Regions from separate parts of the Marinococcus sp. LNHM5E3-2.1 genome, predicted to be linked through region 1. Evidence: riboswitches for the same ligand, from Rfam matches in the RefSeq annotation. Region 1 holds a riboswitch; the other holds the start of a gene.
The links. A riboswitch is a leader RNA that binds a small molecule or an ion and turns the genes downstream of it on or off. The one in region 1 is predicted to bind glycine.
Positions count from the first base shown of each region.

Region 1 (8,220 bases):
AGGCTAATTTATTAACAACTTTAACCCCCTCGGCTTTTGTTTCCGTATTGTCGCTGAATACAAGCCCATGGTCCAATTTAATAAATTCTGCCCCTTCGACCTCCTGCATAAAATCGAGATGGAACCATGCGCGGCGGAATTCACCATCTGTTACGACCGGAAGACCAGCTTCTTTTTGTTTTTCAACAAGAGCAGCAATTTCTTCATTTTCAATGTCCCATAGCGCCCTGGCGCTTAACTCTCCCTCTGTGTACTGCTGGCGGGCTTTTTTGAGTCGCTCCGGACGGAGAAAGCTTCCTACGTGTTCTGCGCGAAACGGTGCTTTTGTCAAACCATCCACTCCTCTGTAATATGTAATGAGTCAAAAATACCTGTATATTTTGCCTACTAATAGTATATGGAAGCCGATGATGTTTTGTCTACAGAAACCGTTGGAAGCAGAGCGTACTTCCAGGAAAATGAAAAACGGTAGTAACTTCTTTCTTAGCAGGCAGGCTAAGGACGCCGCTGAAAGACAATCACCGGCTCCCCGAGGTCGTTTGTGTGACAAACAGTCTTGTAAGCGGAAAATAAACGGTAAAGGCCGTTAAAGCCTTTCAATTTGATTACAAACGCAATATCTTTCATACTCAACTTTTCTCCAGTGAGAGCGTAAATCGTTTTTTTCGGCCGGAAGCTGTTGTCCATTTTGTCAGCGGTCTGCTTATCGATTTGCTGAAAAATGAGAATAGCTTTGAGCTGGCTTGCAAATTCGCCTTCTGCCTTCATGGCAGGGGCTTTTTTCTTTCGCGCCCGGTTTAGCGCGGACGGTTTTTCTACGAGGGTCATTATAAAATTCCTCCTGACAATAGTTTGCTGCTTTTCTTTCCATACCCCGAAAGCTGCCTCATTCAACCCAGCCGTTTATAGCGTTTTGAAGGAAGTTTATGAGAATAGAAAACCGTGAATAAAATAATCATCTCCAGCAGAAAGAAGGAACGGCCTGTGATTGAAATATTGATTGAACATGTACCGAGTACACTGCTGCATCTGCTGACCGGCGCGGCAGTAATGTATATATTTTACGGAAATCCGGATTTAATTGTTTCACAACGCTTGAAGGTGATGGCATTCGGTGTGATGGTGATTGTGCCTGATATCCCGAAGCTGTTTGGTAATTATATTTTTCATACGCTGCTGACGGTGCCATTTATTGCGGCAGCGTTCGCTCCGGTTGTCCGCCACGTGCTCGGGGGAGGATTCCCAAAAGCCTGGACAGCTTCATTTTTTACGCTGGCCGTCGGCTCCATGCTGATTGACTTTCTGGGAAACGGTACTCAGTTTTTATTCCCAATAACCTCGAAGAATTTTTCTTACCCTCTGCTTTATCAGGAATGGTGGGTAATCGTACCGCTTGCGGGTGTCCTGGGGACGCTGGCTGTATGTGGAAAAAGAAATATTTCGCCCCGGCAGACATAAAAAATACATGAAAACCTCTTCAATTCCAATGAATATATTAGTAAACTTATAGTATATTTAGACTAGGAATTCTATTTAAAAGAAAAGAGGATGTCATGCGAAAATTGTATTATGGATTGACGTGCGGGATTTTCCTTTTGAGTGGCTGCAGCAGCGCCGGGGAAAATGAAAATTCTGAGACACAGAATGAAGCCTCGGAGGCGCAGAATGAAAATTCAGAAGCACAGACAGAAGAAGATTCCAAAAATCAGAAGCAGGAAGATGAAAGCATTACGATTGGCGCGGCGGGAGACGTTTTGCTGCACGGGCGTGTATATAAAAGAATGGAAGAAGACGGGGAGTACGATTTCACTCCGGCGCTGAAGGCAGTTGCTCCGATGCTTGAAGAACCGGATTACACGATTGTGAACCAGGAATCAATACCCGGCGGCGAGGAGCTTGGTTTATCGGCTTATCCTTCCTTTAACAGTCCATATGCAATTGTAGACGACCTTCAGGATGCCGGAGTGGACATGCTCTCCGGAGCCAATAACCATACGCTTGACCGTGGAATGGAGGCTGTAAACAATGCGATTAATCATTATGAGCAGACAGGTATGGGTTACGTAGGAATCTATAAGGACGAGGAAGATGCAGAGCGGCAGCGTATTGTAAATGTGAAGGACGTAGACATGGGGGTGCTTTCCTATACATACGGGCTGAACGGCATCGAGGTGCCGGAGGGGCATGAATATGTCGTGCAGAAAATTGATAAAGAACAAATACAGGAAGATGTCGAAGCGATGAGAGATGACGCGGACATCGTAGTCGTCAATATGCACTGGGGAAATGAATACGAGCGCCTTCCGAATGAAGAACAAAAAGAGCTGGCCCAATTTCTTGCAGACCAGGAAGTGGACGTAGTTATTGGTCATCACCCTCACGTGCTTCAGCCGATGGAATGGGTGGAGGGTGAAGAAGGAAATGAAACGCTTGTTTATTATTCTCTCGGCAATTTCTACTCCGGTCAGGATCAGGAATATACCGATACAGGCGGTATTGCTACATTCGATGTGGAAAAAGACGGCGAAGACGTGAAGATTACAGAGCCTAACGTTGATTTTACCCAGGTTGTACCGGGCCCTGAGGATCAGTACACAGTGAAGCCGATGGCCGAAGCAGACCACCCTGCTGAAGGTGGTGAAACCGAAGAGGATCTGCGCGAGCATGTGTATCAATGGATCGAAGCAAACGATTAAAATACTAACCGTCTGAAACTGGGCGGGAATGCATAAATAATTTCATTTACTGTATTAAGATATTAAAAGACCTCTAATTTTAAATCAGAGGTCTTTATTTTTATGCGCCAAACCCATTAATGAACGGGTTGGAATCCATTTCGGCTTCGATATCGGTGAAGGGGCCGTGGCCGCAGGCTACTATTGTATTTTCCGGGAGTTCAAGCAGCTGCTCGTGAATAGAGGCTAGCAGAGTATCCATGTCGCCTCCGTAAAGGTCAGTACGTCCAACACCACCTGAAAACAATACATCGCCGGAGAAGACTGTGTTGGTTTCTTTATGCCAATAGGAAACACTTCCCGGCGAATGGCCCGGTGTATGAAGCCATTGGAATTCAAAGCTGCCGAATTGAAGCGTTCCTTCGGACTGCAGAAGGTGATCCGCGGGCTTTGCAGTAAACGCAGCCTCCGGCATCATGCGTCCGGAGCCGTTTTTTTGGGCGTCCCCAGGCCAGTCCCTTTCATGCTCATGAAGATAAACAGGGATATTGTAGGCTTCCCGCACGGCATCAAGCGCACCGATATGATCAAAATGGGCGTGTGTTAACAGAATGACAACAGGACGCATCTCGTTTTCCTGAAGATAGGTGAGCAGTTTATCGGCATCCCCGGCCGGATCAATAATTACGGCGTTTTTATCATTATCGTACAGAACATAGCAGTTTGTCTGCAGTGGTCCCAGTGGAAGCTGTTTCCAGTTCATAGTTTCCCTCCAATTTTTATGCTGATTTTAGTATAAACAATATTACAGTGAGAAGAAATGATTGATCCAAAGTGATAAACGAATGATGCAGTACAATTTATCGGAAATGTTCGGGTTAATTTTTTTCAGCATTGGTTTTTATCTGAATTAGTGATAGAATATGAGCAAATAAAGATGTACATATAATGCGCGGATGATGGTAAGGGGAGAGACTGCCAGGCAGCGCCGAAGGAGCAAGCCGTAACAGGTGAATCTCTCAGGCAAACAGACTCTTACTGGACGCTCCTCTGGAGAGCGCTTCTTTTAGAAGCCACCCACGAAGACACTCTTTCCGTACGACGGAAAGGAGAAACTTTCTGGTTATAGGACAGAGCTTCCATATCTTATGGAGTTCTGTCTTTTTTATGCTTTTTCTTGTTTTGATTTTTCAGAAAATAATGATGAGGTGATTTTCTTGGCAGAATTAAAACGAACACCCCTGTATCCGGTATATGAAAAACACGGAGCAAAAACCGTCGATTTTGGCGGATGGGAAATGGCTGTTCAGTTTTCCGGCATCAAAGACGAACACGAGGCGGTTCGTACAAAGGCTGGTCTGTTCGATGTTTCCCATATGGGTGAGGCGATCGTAGAAGGAGAGGGTGCTGCTGAATTTCTGCAGTATATGCTCACAAACAACATAAAAAATGCAGAACCCGGAAAAGCACTTTATACCGCCATGTGTTATGAAGATGGAGGTACGGTTGACGATCTGCTCGTGTACCAGCTCGAAAAAGAAAAATACATGCTCGTTTTGAACGCAGCTAACATTGAAAAAGATCAGGAATGGCTTCGCCGCCACGTAACGAAAAACGTAAGTATTACCGATATTTCGAAAGAAACTGCACTAATCGCTGTACAGGGCCCGGTGGCAGAAACGGTGCTGCAGAAAGTAACCGATGCTTCTCTTGCAGAGATTCTGCCATTTCGTTTTGCTGCCGGTGCTTCAGTCGGAGAAGCGGAAAATATTATCATCTCAAGAACCGGCTATACCGGAGAAGACGGCTTTGAATTATACTGCCAGGCTGAAGAGGCCATCCGCTGCTGGGAGACGATCATGGAAGCAGGAGAATCCGAAGGACTCATTCCATGCGGTCTCGGCGCTAGAGACACCCTGAGGTTTGAAGCGAAGCTGCCGCTCTACGGCCAGGAGCTGAGCGCAAATATTACGCCGCTTGAAGCAGGCATCGGCTTTTGCGTAAAGCTGAAGCAGGAAGATAATTTCATTGGTAAAGAAGCTTTAAAAAAACAAAAAGAAGCGGGATTAAAACGTAAACTTGTCGGGATCGAAATGGTTGATAAAGCAATTCCGCGCCCGGGTTACATGGTACACAATGATGACGGAAAGGAAATCGGCTGGGTAACTACGGGCACTCAGTCGCCGACGCTGAAAGCAAATGTGGGACTTGCACTTCTGAATATTGGATGGACGAATCTCGGTCAGGCTGTCGAAGTGGATGTGCGGGGTAAAGCCAAACGCGCAAAAGTGGCAGCTGTGCCCTTTTATAAACGGGAAAAATAAACAGAGGAGGCACCAGAATGGATTATCGCTATCTGCCGGTAACCGGCGAGGATAAAGAAGAAATGCTTAAAACGATCGGTGTGGATTCGATCGGTGAATTGTTTGAGGACGTACCGGAAAATATTCGCTTTTCCAAAGAAATGAATCTGCCGAAGGCTCTTGGCGAAACGGATCTTCTAAAGGAAATGAAGCGCCTCAGTAACAGAAATACCAGCGTGCAGGACTGCGTCTCCTATCTCGGGGCAGGGGTGTACGAGCATTATATACCGACAGTCGTCGATCATGTGCTCCGGCGCTCGGAATTTTACACGGCATATACTCCGTACCAGCCGGAGATTTCGCAGGGCGAGCTGCAGGCAATCTTTGAATTTCAAACGATGATCAGTGAACTTACGGGAATGGATATCGCTAATTCGTCTATGTATGACGGACCGACAGCGCTCGCAGAAGCAGCACTGATGGCCGCAAGTGAAAACAGGGGGAGGCGCCGTACCATCGTCGTCTCTGGAACGGTTCACCCTGAAGCGCTCGATGTATTGAGCACATACGCTGCCGGGCCCGGACTTACAGTGAAAATCGTTCCCGAAAAGGACGGGCATACGGACATGGCTAAGCTTGAAGACATGATTGATGCTGATACCGCAGGAGTGATTGTGCAGTACCCAAACTTTTACGGTACTATTGAAGATTTAGCTGCTGTAAGGCAGGCAGCCGATAAAGAAAACTCGCTGATGATTGTGTCGGCAAATCCCCTTGCGCTCGGCGTCCTGACGCCGCCGGGAAGTTTCGGAGCGGATATTGTGGCAGGAGACGCTCAGCCGCTTGGTATTCCAATGCAGTTTGGCGGACCGCACTGCGGATTTTTTGCCACCACTAAAAAGCATATTCGGAAGGTCCCCGGGCGTCTTGTCGGACAGACGGAGGATGAAGACGGAAGCCGGGGTTATGTACTGACGCTGCAGGCAAGAGAGCAGCATATCCGCCGGGATAAAGCGACATCCAACATTTGTTCAAACCAGGCTCTGAACGCGCTGGCTGCTTCTGTCGCAATGACGGCTCTCGGTAAAAAAGGGCTGAAGGAAACGGCAGAAAGAAATGTTAAAAGTGCTCATTTCTTTAAACAGCTGCTCAAACAAAAAGGCATTGAGCTTGTCCATGAGGCACCATCGTTTAATGAATTTGTGGTTGACCTCGGCCGTCCAGTGGCAGAAGTGAATGAACAGCTATTCAGGCAGGGGATCATCGGCGGGTATGATTTAGGTGAAGTGTCGGCGGATAAAAAAGGCCAGATGCTCGTATGTGTGACTGAACTTCGCACAAGAGAGCAGCTGGAAACATTTGCCAAACATTTGGAGGTGCTTGTACATGAAACAGCCTAACCAGCCGTTAATTTTCGAACAAAGCAAACCAGGGAGGGTAGCGTATTCCCTTCCTGAGACAAATATACCTGAACAAAGCCTGAGCGATATTTTGCCCGGGGCTAATATCCGGGAAGAAGAGCCGGCACTGCCGGAAGTATCTGAACTGCAGTTGATGAGACATTATACGGCGCTTTCGAATCGAAATTACGGAGTGGATTCGGGCTTTTACCCGCTCGGGTCCTGCACGATGAAATACAATCCGAAAATCAATGAAGAAACGGCCCGCATGGCCGGTTTTGCCGCGACGCATCCGTACCAGCCGGAAGCACAGGTGCAGGGGAATCTCGAAATGATGTACGACCTGCAGCAGGCGCTTGCTGAAATAACCGGTATGGATGAAGTGACGCTGCAGCCGGCGGCCGGTGCCCAGGGAGAGTGGACCGGTTTGATGCTGATCCGGGCGCTTCACGAAGCGAACGGAGAAACGGGACGCACGGAAGTAATCGTGCCCGACTCTGCGCACGGAACGAACCCTGCTTCAGCAACGGTGGCAGGATTCGATCATGTAACGGTCCGGACCGATGCACGCGGCCTGGTGGACCTTGAGCATTTAAAAGAAGTAACGAGCGAAAAAACGGCTGCCCTCATGCTCACGAACCCGAATACACTCGGTTTATTTGAGGAAGATATTATGGAAATGGCCGATACGGTCCATCAGGCTGGCGGCCGGCTCTATTATGATGGGGCGAACTCCAATGCTATTATGGGCATCACAAGACCCGGGGACATGGGATTTGATGTCGTTCACCTGAACCTGCATAAAACATTCACGGGCCCTCACGGAGGCGGTGGGCCCGGCAGCGGGCCGGTTGGCGTAAAAAAAGAGCTGATCCCTTATCTGCCGGGGCCGGTGCTTGCAAAAGAAAATGATAAGTACTACTGGGATAAAGACCGTCCGCATTCCATCGGCCGCGTCAAGCCGTATTACGGTAACTTTGGCATTAACGTACGTGCCTACACGTATATCCGTACGATGGGAGCAGAGGGACTCAAAAGAGTATCAGAGTATGCTGTATTAAACGCCAATTATCTAATGAGACGGCTTGAGCCGTATTTTGACCTCCCATACGGCCGTCACTGCAAGCACGAATTTGTGATTTCGGGCCGCCGCCAGAAGAAGCTCGGCGTACGTACGCTCGATATGGCTAAACGCCTGCTTGATTATGGTTACCATCCGCCGACCATTTATTTTCCGATCAACGTCGAAGAGTGCATGATGATCGAGCCGACGGAAACCGAAGCGAAAGAAACGCTTGATGCGTTCGCAGACGCCATGATCGGGATTGCCAGAGAAGCAGAGGAAGACCCGGAAATGGTGCAGGAGGCGCCTCACACTACCGTAGTCGGAAGGCTGGACGAGACGCTGGCAGCACGTAAGCCAGTGCTGACATATAATACTGAAACGTCGCTCAAGTCCATGAAATAAATAAATCGATGAGGTTTGCGGACTTCAAAGATATAAAAAAAGGAAGAGCATGCCAGCTCTTCCTTTTAATTATGCGCTTTTTTTCTTTTTGCTGATCTTACCTGTCCAACGCTTGAATCCGCCTTTCAGGTGATAGATATCCCGGTTTCCCTTATGCTTTTTGATCAATTTTGCAGCTTGCTTTGAACGCATGCCGGATTGGCAGTATAAATAAACAGGCTGGTCTTCCCGGATCTCCACCATCCGCTGCTTCATCTGGGAAACAGGAATGTTCCGGGCCCCGAGGATGTGGCCGCCGTCATATTCTTTCGGCTCACGCACATCGATAAGCTGGGCTTTGCGATAGCCTTTAATAAAATCTTCCTGTGGTAATG
Region 1 covers NZ_JBQLIB010000012.1:27,990-36,209, forward strand. Annotated here, with positions in the region: gene ACTRXH_RS12785 (5-methyltetrahydropteroyltriglutamate--homocysteine S-methyltransferase) at 1-340, opposite strand, end outside; gene ACTRXH_RS12790 (hypothetical protein) at 496-828, opposite strand; gene ACTRXH_RS12795 (hypothetical protein) at 985-1,458, shown strand; gene ACTRXH_RS12800 (CapA family protein) at 1,554-2,696, shown strand; gene ACTRXH_RS12805 (MBL fold metallo-hydrolase) at 2,797-3,438, opposite strand; glycine riboswitch at 3,632-3,720, shown strand; glycine riboswitch at 3,724-3,811, shown strand; gene gcvT (glycine cleavage system aminomethyltransferase GcvT) at 3,893-4,999, shown strand; gene gcvPA (aminomethyl-transferring glycine dehydrogenase subunit GcvPA) at 5,017-6,378, shown strand; gene gcvPB (aminomethyl-transferring glycine dehydrogenase subunit GcvPB) at 6,365-7,846, shown strand; gene ACTRXH_RS12825 (rhodanese-like domain-containing protein) at 7,916-8,220, opposite strand, start outside.

Region 2 (8,220 bases), on a different contig from region 1:
TGTACTGACAGCAATTCATTCACGCCGCAGTAACGGACTCGTAGAAGAAACTGAAGTACCGGAGGATATCATTGCGCAGGTGCTCGAAGCCGGCACCTGGGCGCCGTCTCACCACAAAACGGAGCCGTGGCAGTATTTCGTCATGACCGGTGACGGGCGCAGGCAGCTCGGGGAAGCGATGGCCGCCATTGCCGCGGAAGGTATGACGCCGGAAGAAAAAATGGAAAAGCAAAAGAATCTCGAAAAGCAGAAGGAAAAGCCGATGCGTGCACCGGTCGTGATTGCAGTGGCAGCCGAGCCGTCTGAGGAAGAGCGGGTGGATACGCTTGAAGAGTACGGCGCAGTATACGCCTCGATCCAGAACATGCTGCTCGCTGCGCATGCCCTCGGGCTGGCGGCCTTCTGGCGCACCGGGGCGCACTGCTATCATCCGAAAATGAACGATCTGTTCGGCCTGGGGCGGCGGGGAAAAGTACTCGGACTGATTTATATCGGCTATCCGATGCGGGAGATGAAGAAAGGGCACCGGAAGCCGGTGGAACAGGTGACCACCTGGATAACGGAATAATAGCGGCATATAAAAAGCAGGCAGCGGCTTCCTCCCGCTGCCTGCTTTTTGTTATTTTTCATCGTGCCTTTTGTTCAGCTGCTGACGCAGATTCAAACGCTGCTGTAAGTATTCCCGAAGAGAAATTTCTTTTTGGACCCATTGCTGTTTTAGAGCATTAAGCTGGTTTAAAAGATGATGTTTGTTCATGCGATCCTCCTGCAACCATATTTCAATTATATTGTATCCGCTTAACAATTATTTAAAACCTCGAATTATATGTGAAAATGAATGAAAATTATAAAAACACAATATTTTTAGTTTGAGTATTGAAACCGCCTGGGAATATGGTAACAAATACAAGCCATAGCGGCGGAAATGTCGGGAATCCATAAGCCTGCAACATAAGCCAAAAAGTACTAAAGGGAGACCTCTGTGCTTTTTGGCTTTTATTTTATAAAAATTTAAGAGGTGAAATGGATTGAAACAATACAGCCATATCCTGGCAGCGCTTGATGTGCTCAGTAACCCTAATGTTGATGCCTTTGACGAAGCGTGCCGTGTCGCGGTTAAGCACGATGCCGACCTGACGCTCGCCTATGTGTTTCATTATAATGAATATTCCTCGCTCGGATGGATGGACCCGATCGGTATCAGGCGGCTGCACGCAGAAGCAGAATACCGGCTTGAAGCGTACCGGAAAAACGCCGAAGAAAAAGGCGTACCGCGGGTAAAGACCGTCCTGGACAATGGAGTGCCGAAAAAACGTCTCGTGAACCAGCTCTGTGAAAGGGTTGACCCGGATCTTATCATTCTCGGGCAGTCCGGCGGCAATGCCCTCGGCCAGGCGATACAGGGAAACACCACCACAAAAACGGTGGTGAAGCACGCTCCCTGCGACGTTCATGTCGTTGACCCGGCGATCGCTTCGATCCAGCGAGCGCACACCGCACCGCTTCAGTAAAACAAAAGATCCCCGGGGGGAGTAATCCCGCCGGGGATCTTTGTGCGTCATTAAAGAGTGTATTGGTTTTTATCGTCCCATTTTTGTTTAATCACTGGAAGGTCACTAACGGTAGTGATGATAAGCTCTTCATCGCGAAAGGCGTTTAAGCTGGCGAGCAGTTCATCCTCGGAACAAAAATAAACGGGTTCCGAGCTGCCGAAGCGTGAGCGGATATCGGCGGCTGTTCCTATGTATACCTGGTTTTTGGGACGTTGAAGTACATATGCAAAATGGTCGATGGCAATGACCTCCTTTATAGGGACTTATAGTAAGAATAGCACGTCAGGGGTGAAACAGAAAGCAGAATGCCTGGAATTTAAATAGAATATGAACAGTAAAGAAAACGGCTTGAGCCTGGCGGGAGCCATAATCAAGCCGTTTTTGAGTTGTTTCAGGGATTTACGTTTCATTGGGCCTTGGAGAAATAAAGCAGAAAATGCCTAAAAGAAGGGCGGAAACCGCTATAGCCCAGTACGTAAACAATAAGCTGACGAGAGTGAGAGTACCGAACCAGATTTGAAAAAAACGGCGTTCGTTCATAGCTTCACCTCTTATGTGGAATTTAGAGCCCGGGATTCATAAGCTGCAGGGCCGCTGAAACAACCTCCGGGCGGCTTCTTTTCCCGTCGGGGTCTGGGCAAGCCCTCCTTCAGCAGTCTCTTTCAGGCTGCCCGGCATGTCGCGGCCGATCGTATGCATCGTCTGAATAACTTCATCGCAGGGGATGCGGCTGGTTATGCCCGCTAAAGCCATATCGGCCGCTGAAAAAGCGATGGAGGTGCCGATGACGTTTCTTTTCACGCACGGCACTTCGACGAGCCCGGCAACCGGATCACATACGAGTCCGAGAAGGGACTTCATTGCTATTGCGGTGGCGTGGGCTGCCTGCTCCGGGGAGCCATGCTGCAGCTCCGTAATCGTGCCCGCAGCCATGGCCGTCGCTGAGCCAATTTCCGCCTGACAGCCGCCTGCCGCGCCGGAAATAAAGGCGTGATTCGCAAATACGTAACCGATGGCACTTGCTGTGAACAGCCCCATCGTCAGGGTGTCATCATCGATGCTGCGGTTATCCTGGAGAGAGACCAGAATGCCCGGTAGTATACCTGCGGACCCGGCCGTGGGAGTTGCGACGATAAGGCCCATTTTTGCGTTGCTTTCCGACGTGGCCATCGCTGCTTCCATCGCCGTGCTGATGACCGGTCCGGATAACGGGTCGGTGTTTTGATTATACTGATGCATCCGGTAAGCATCACCGCCCGAGAGCCTGCTCTCTGTTTCCGTAATGTCACTCACTCCGTCCCGGACCGCCTGCTTCATTACCTGCAGCCGCTCCTGCATGCGTCCGAAAATCTGCTCCCGGGAAAAATTGGAGCGGCGAACCTCACGGCGCAGCATCCACTCGCCAATGGAAATGTCCTGAGCCATGCATTCCTGTACAATACTTTCAATGGTATCGTTCATATAAATGACGCCTCCTTTTTCGTGCGGGCTGCAATCGATAAAATATCCGGACCCGTTCCCAAATTAATGCTGGTGTCATGACCGTTAATTCCATAAATGCAGGCCACTCCGCCGCCGATGGAGGCGCCGGATACGCGGACGGTTTCTATGCCGGACGATGCCTGAAGATGTACAGTGTTCGGGTGGCATCCGCCTGGAGTGCCCGGACAGAACTGGAAGTCGTAACGAAGGCCTTCGTCTTTGGCCAGCGCATACGCACTCCGGACGTTGGTGTCGTGGGCGGATAATCCGAGCAGGCCGCCGATTATGGCTTTGTCCGAGCCGTGTCCCTGATAGGTGGAGGCGAGAGAGCCGTAGAACGTGATTGTCACATCTGTGACCTCTCCCAGCCAGTCGTGCACAAATTTCCCGATCGATACGACCCCCGCTGTGTGAGAGCTCGAGGGACCGACCATAATCGGGCCGATAATATCAAAACAGCTGTCAAACTCCATAGCGATTCCTCCAAATTTGAATTGAAAACGATTACATTAATGCAAAAAAAGACAGAGAAACGGCCTGAATCGCCGTTTCTCTGTCTGTGTGCCTGAAAGATTTCATTCTTTGACAAGAATTTTCTTCTTCGGCAGGTACGCATACCTTCTCCAGAGGTGCATCCTGTACTGGTCCTGGTACCTGAGAGTTTTTTCTTCCCGGCTGGTGGGAAGAATTGCTCCTTCGGTGCTGTAATATTCTACAGGCTCTCCCAATACATTCATCTGCAAAACCAATATTTTGTTACTTTTAGTGTAAACATCCGGTCTGGAAAAGTAAACCTATTTTTTGACAGCTGGCATGAGAGCGATATACTGGATGCAGCCTGTTAGCCTGGAATAATAAACCAATTTACCGAAAGAAATGAAGGGATGCGACTATGAGCGAACAAATTATTCTGCGCCCCGTCATGGCAGAAGATGAAAAAGACATTAATATTCTCCGGCGCCAGCCTTCTGTCATGCATTATACGCTGGGACTCCCTTCGGAGCGAAGAACCTCCAGCCAGTCATTTATTGAAGGGCTGACGGCGAACGATCATGTGATTGTTGCCGAGTACGGCGGCCGGGTCGTCGGTATCGGCTCTCTGGAGGTGCTGAGCGGTAAGCTGCATTACTACGGCATGACTGCCATGGCGGTGCACGATGAGTTTCAGAACCGGGGGATCGGCAGCCGTCTGCTTGATCATCTGCTGGATATCGCCGATAATTATTTAGGCTTATTCCGGCTGGAGCTCGATGTGGTGGAAGAAAACACGCGCGCAGTACAGCTGTATAAAAGCCGCGGGTTTGAACCAGAAGGTACGCTCCGTAAAGCCCATTTTGCCCGTGGCGCGTTTTACAATGTGCTGGTGATGGGCCGGCTGAACACTGCGTTGTTCCCGACAGACTGAGAACCTCGTTGGAAAATTAAGGAACCAGGGAGATTGTCACTTCCAAAAATTAGATTATTATGAAAAAATAGAAAAGAAGAGCTTACAACAAGAGTGATTAAAGGAGTGTATGTATGCAACAGGAACCTGCCGGTTTTGGCAGCAGGCTGCTCGCTATTGTTATTGACGGCCTCCTGCTTTCTTTCCCCATTCTTCTCATTAGTATGCTGGCCATGCTATGGATCAACCCCGATGAAGTGAATGTCGATATATTTTCCGGTGCCGGATCGCTTCTATATTCCATGATTCTGCCGATAGTATGGCAGGGCCAGACGGTCGGGAAGTATGCCATGGGCATTCAGATTGTGAAAATGGACGGAAGGAAGCTTGGCATCGGGGCAATGCTGATGCGCGTGCTCGTAGCTAATATTTTGTACGGAATTACTCTATACATACTGATGATCACGAGTATAATTATGGTGCTTGTCCGTAAGGACAAACGGGCCCTGCACGATTTTCTTGCGGGCACCCGGGTGGTGAAAAAAAGCCGGTAGCTTTACTATCGGGATGGTAACGCCAATCATGCGAGCGGAGGAAATACATGATAAAAAAGATCTTTTCTGCCGGGGCAGCTGGCATATTCATCCTTTTAAGCGCCTGTTCCGTACCTTCTTACTATACGGAGGAAGAGGAAGAGGTCCCTGGAAATATAGAAACGGAATGGGGAGAAGAAGTGCCGCTTCCGTTGTTGAACGATGCACCGGTTTCGAGGGCGCAGATTAACGAGAATGAAGAGGGGGAGCCCGAGGAAGTGGAGATTTGGTACAGCGAGGAAGAAGAGGACGAGCTTCTTCCTTATTTTCAGGACGCGGGCAACCGGCACCGGTATGAAGAGGACTACAGTACACGGCTTGTGTACGGCATCAACAGCAACGACATTCACATTATTTTAAATTACGAAGCGGGCGATCAGATGGTATTCGGCGCTCACGATGACGTGCTCAGTATTGGGGGACGTCCGGTGGGCCGGGATATCCAGAGTGGGCCGATTACGTACACGTTTTACGCGAAGGGAGGCACCTATTCCCTCTCCTATTCAGAAGAGGCCAGGGCGGACACCGACGCGCACCGTGAACAAATTAAAGCCTTTTTACAGAACAGCGGCTAGGTTGAAGTCACGTTGTCTTGAGGAGGGAAGAGCCGTGGACTTGCTTATGGATATGCTGATCGTCGGCGCTCTGCTGATGATTGCTTTCAACATAAAAGCATTTGGTAAACGTTTGCTTCGTGTAAAGAAGTAACAGATGGATGAAGCCGCATATGAGCAGTTGAAAGCCGAAATCAAAGAAGAGCTGAAAAACGAATGGGAAAAATAAGGCAGGGACCTCCGGGTGTCTGCCTTTGTGTTGCTGGCGGCGTTAGTCTGTTTTTACAAAAAGGTACGGCGCGGGCTTTTCTTTTAAGCAGTTATGGTTCATGATTTATAAGAGAGAGATTGAACACTTTGCAAGTTCACGGAGAAAGAAGGAAGGATTTATGCGCCGGAGGACAAAAAACATATTAAGCATGCCGCAGGAATACAATAATCAGTCGCTGAAAAAGGATATGGCTGCGGGCTTTACGATTTTTATTATGATTGTGCCGCAGGGAATGGCCTACGCCGTTCTCGCCGGCCTGCCGCCGGTGATGGGGCTGTATGCCTCGCTGCTTCCGCTTTTAATCTACGCCCTGTTCGGCGGATCAAAGCATCTGGCTATCGGGCCGGTGGCGATGGCGTCGATTCTTGTTTTTTCCGGGGTGTCGCTGTACGCTGAGCCGGCGACGCCGGATTACGTGGCACTCGTGCTGCTGCTGACGGTCATGGTCGGGGTGATGCAGGTAGCGCTTGGCCTGCTGAATGCCGCCGCGTTTGTGAAATTTATTTCGCCGAACGTAATCAGCGGTTTCACCTCGGCGGTGGCGATTGCGATCGGCATGAGCCAGCTCGGGCAGTTTATGGGGATCAGTGTCGGCAGCCAGACGCAGATTATCCCGCTTTTGCGGGATGTGATCGTTCATCTGCCCCAGGTACATATCCCGACCCTGCTCGTTGGAACCTTGAGCCTGCTGGTTCTGATCGGGGGCCGGAAAGTAAAACGCAATCTCCCGGTTTCTCTGATTGTCGTCGTACTAAGCATTGCGGCAGTCGGGATTTTCCGCCTCGACAACCAGGGAGTGAGTGTCGTCGGGGAAGTGCCCCAGGGCCTTCCGGATTTTACCGTGCCGGGCTTTAACCTTGCGGATGTGCAGGTGTTAATCCCGACTGCCCTGACGATTGCATTGATTGCGATGATGGAGACGCTTGCGATCACAAAAACGCTGAGCGATAAAAACGATTTTGGTGTGAACCTGAACAAAGAGATCCGGGCGATCGGGTATGCCAATATTGCCGGTCCGTTTTTTTCCTCCTACGCGGTGACCGGAAGCTTTTCAAGAAGTGCCATCAGCTACCGTACAGGAGCAGCTTCGCAGGCGGCGATGATTATTACCGCTGCCGGGGTGCTTGTCACGCTTCTCTTTTTCACGTCTTTATTCTACTTTCTGCCGTACGCGGTACTTGCAGCCATTATTCTCGTTTCGGTCGCCGGGCTGATTAACATCCGGTCACTAAAGGACGCCTTCCGGGTGAAGCCGGAGGACGGATGGATATGGGTGGTGACGTTTGCTGCGACGCTTCTCGTCGGCATTCAGTGGGGGTTGTTAATCGGTATCGGTTTTTCCATCCTGCTGCTGCTGCGCCACATTTCCCGGCCGAACATCGTGGAGATCGGCTATGAGGAGGATACCCACAGCTATCTGGACCTGCAGCGGTTCCCGAATGCTAAGCGGGTGCCGGGTACGGTGCTCGTCCGGGCGGACACGCGTATTCATTTTTCGAACGTCGGCTATTTTGTGAAAATGGTGGAAAAAACGATTCAGGACCGCCGTAAAACAGAGAGCGGCGGGCTGAAGGCCGCGATTGATATGTCCGGGGTGAATGACATTGACACGACCGGCATCGGCGCTCTCGAACAGATCATTGAAATGTTCCGCCGGGAGCCGGACGTGCAGGTATGGTTTGTCGAGCTCAAGGGACCTGTCCGGGATCTGCTGCTGCGGGCCGGATGGGATGAAAAATACGCTGAAGCAATTAAATACCAGACCCTCGAAGGCTTTCTGGAACACGAGGGCAACGTCCCGTTTAAAACACCCGCGGAGCCGAAGCAGGACTCCTGGGACTACATGATTTAACAAAGAACGAGGCCGGCAGGGAAGAGGATCCTGCCGGCCTCGTTCTGGTCTCAGGAATATTATATACTCCTTGAAAGACTGCTGTGTTAGGGTATATAGCTATATACCTTGAATTTAAAAAATTCAAAAAAATCGTTTAAATCATAATAACCCCGGGTAAAAATCAATAGATTTATAAAGGAGGTATATACATTGAGTAAAGATCGCGATAATGAACGCGAACAAGACGAAGAAAAAAACAACGATAAGCAGAATACAAATGAAGACGGAACACTCACGACCAGGCAGGGTCATCCTGTCCGGGACAACCAAAACTCGAAAACCGTCGGTAATCGCGGGCCAACAACGCTTGAAAACTATGAATTCCTTGAAAAAATCAGCCATTTTGACCGCGAACGTGTACCGGAGCGGGTAGTGCACGCCCGTGGCGCAGGCGCCCACGGCTATTTTGAAGCGTACGGTTCCTTTGGCGATGAACCGATTTCCAAATATACACGCGCAAAAATCTTCCAGGAGGAAGGCAAGCGGACA
Region 2 covers NZ_JBQLIB010000001.1:674,598-682,817, forward strand. Annotated here, with positions in the region: gene ACTRXH_RS03455 (nitroreductase family protein) at 1-568, shown strand, start outside; gene ACTRXH_RS03460 (hypothetical protein) at 620-757, opposite strand; gene ACTRXH_RS03465 (universal stress protein) at 1,029-1,511, shown strand; gene ACTRXH_RS03470 (hypothetical protein) at 1,953-2,093, opposite strand; gene sdaAA (L-serine ammonia-lyase, iron-sulfur-dependent, subunit alpha) at 2,130-3,014, opposite strand; gene ACTRXH_RS03480 (serine dehydratase beta chain) at 3,011-3,508, opposite strand; glycine riboswitch at 3,587-3,664, opposite strand; glycine riboswitch at 3,668-3,772, opposite strand; gene ACTRXH_RS03485 (GNAT family N-acetyltransferase) at 3,928-4,440, shown strand; gene ACTRXH_RS03490 (RDD family protein) at 4,554-4,973, shown strand; gene ACTRXH_RS03495 (hypothetical protein) at 5,021-5,587, shown strand; gene ACTRXH_RS03500 (SulP family inorganic anion transporter) at 5,956-7,689, shown strand; gene ACTRXH_RS03505 (catalase) at 7,882-8,220, shown strand, end outside.
Region 2: linked by a shared signal. The riboswitch ahead of ACTRXH_RS03480 (serine dehydratase beta chain) and the one ahead of gcvT (glycine cleavage system aminomethyltransferase GcvT) in region 1 are both predicted to bind glycine.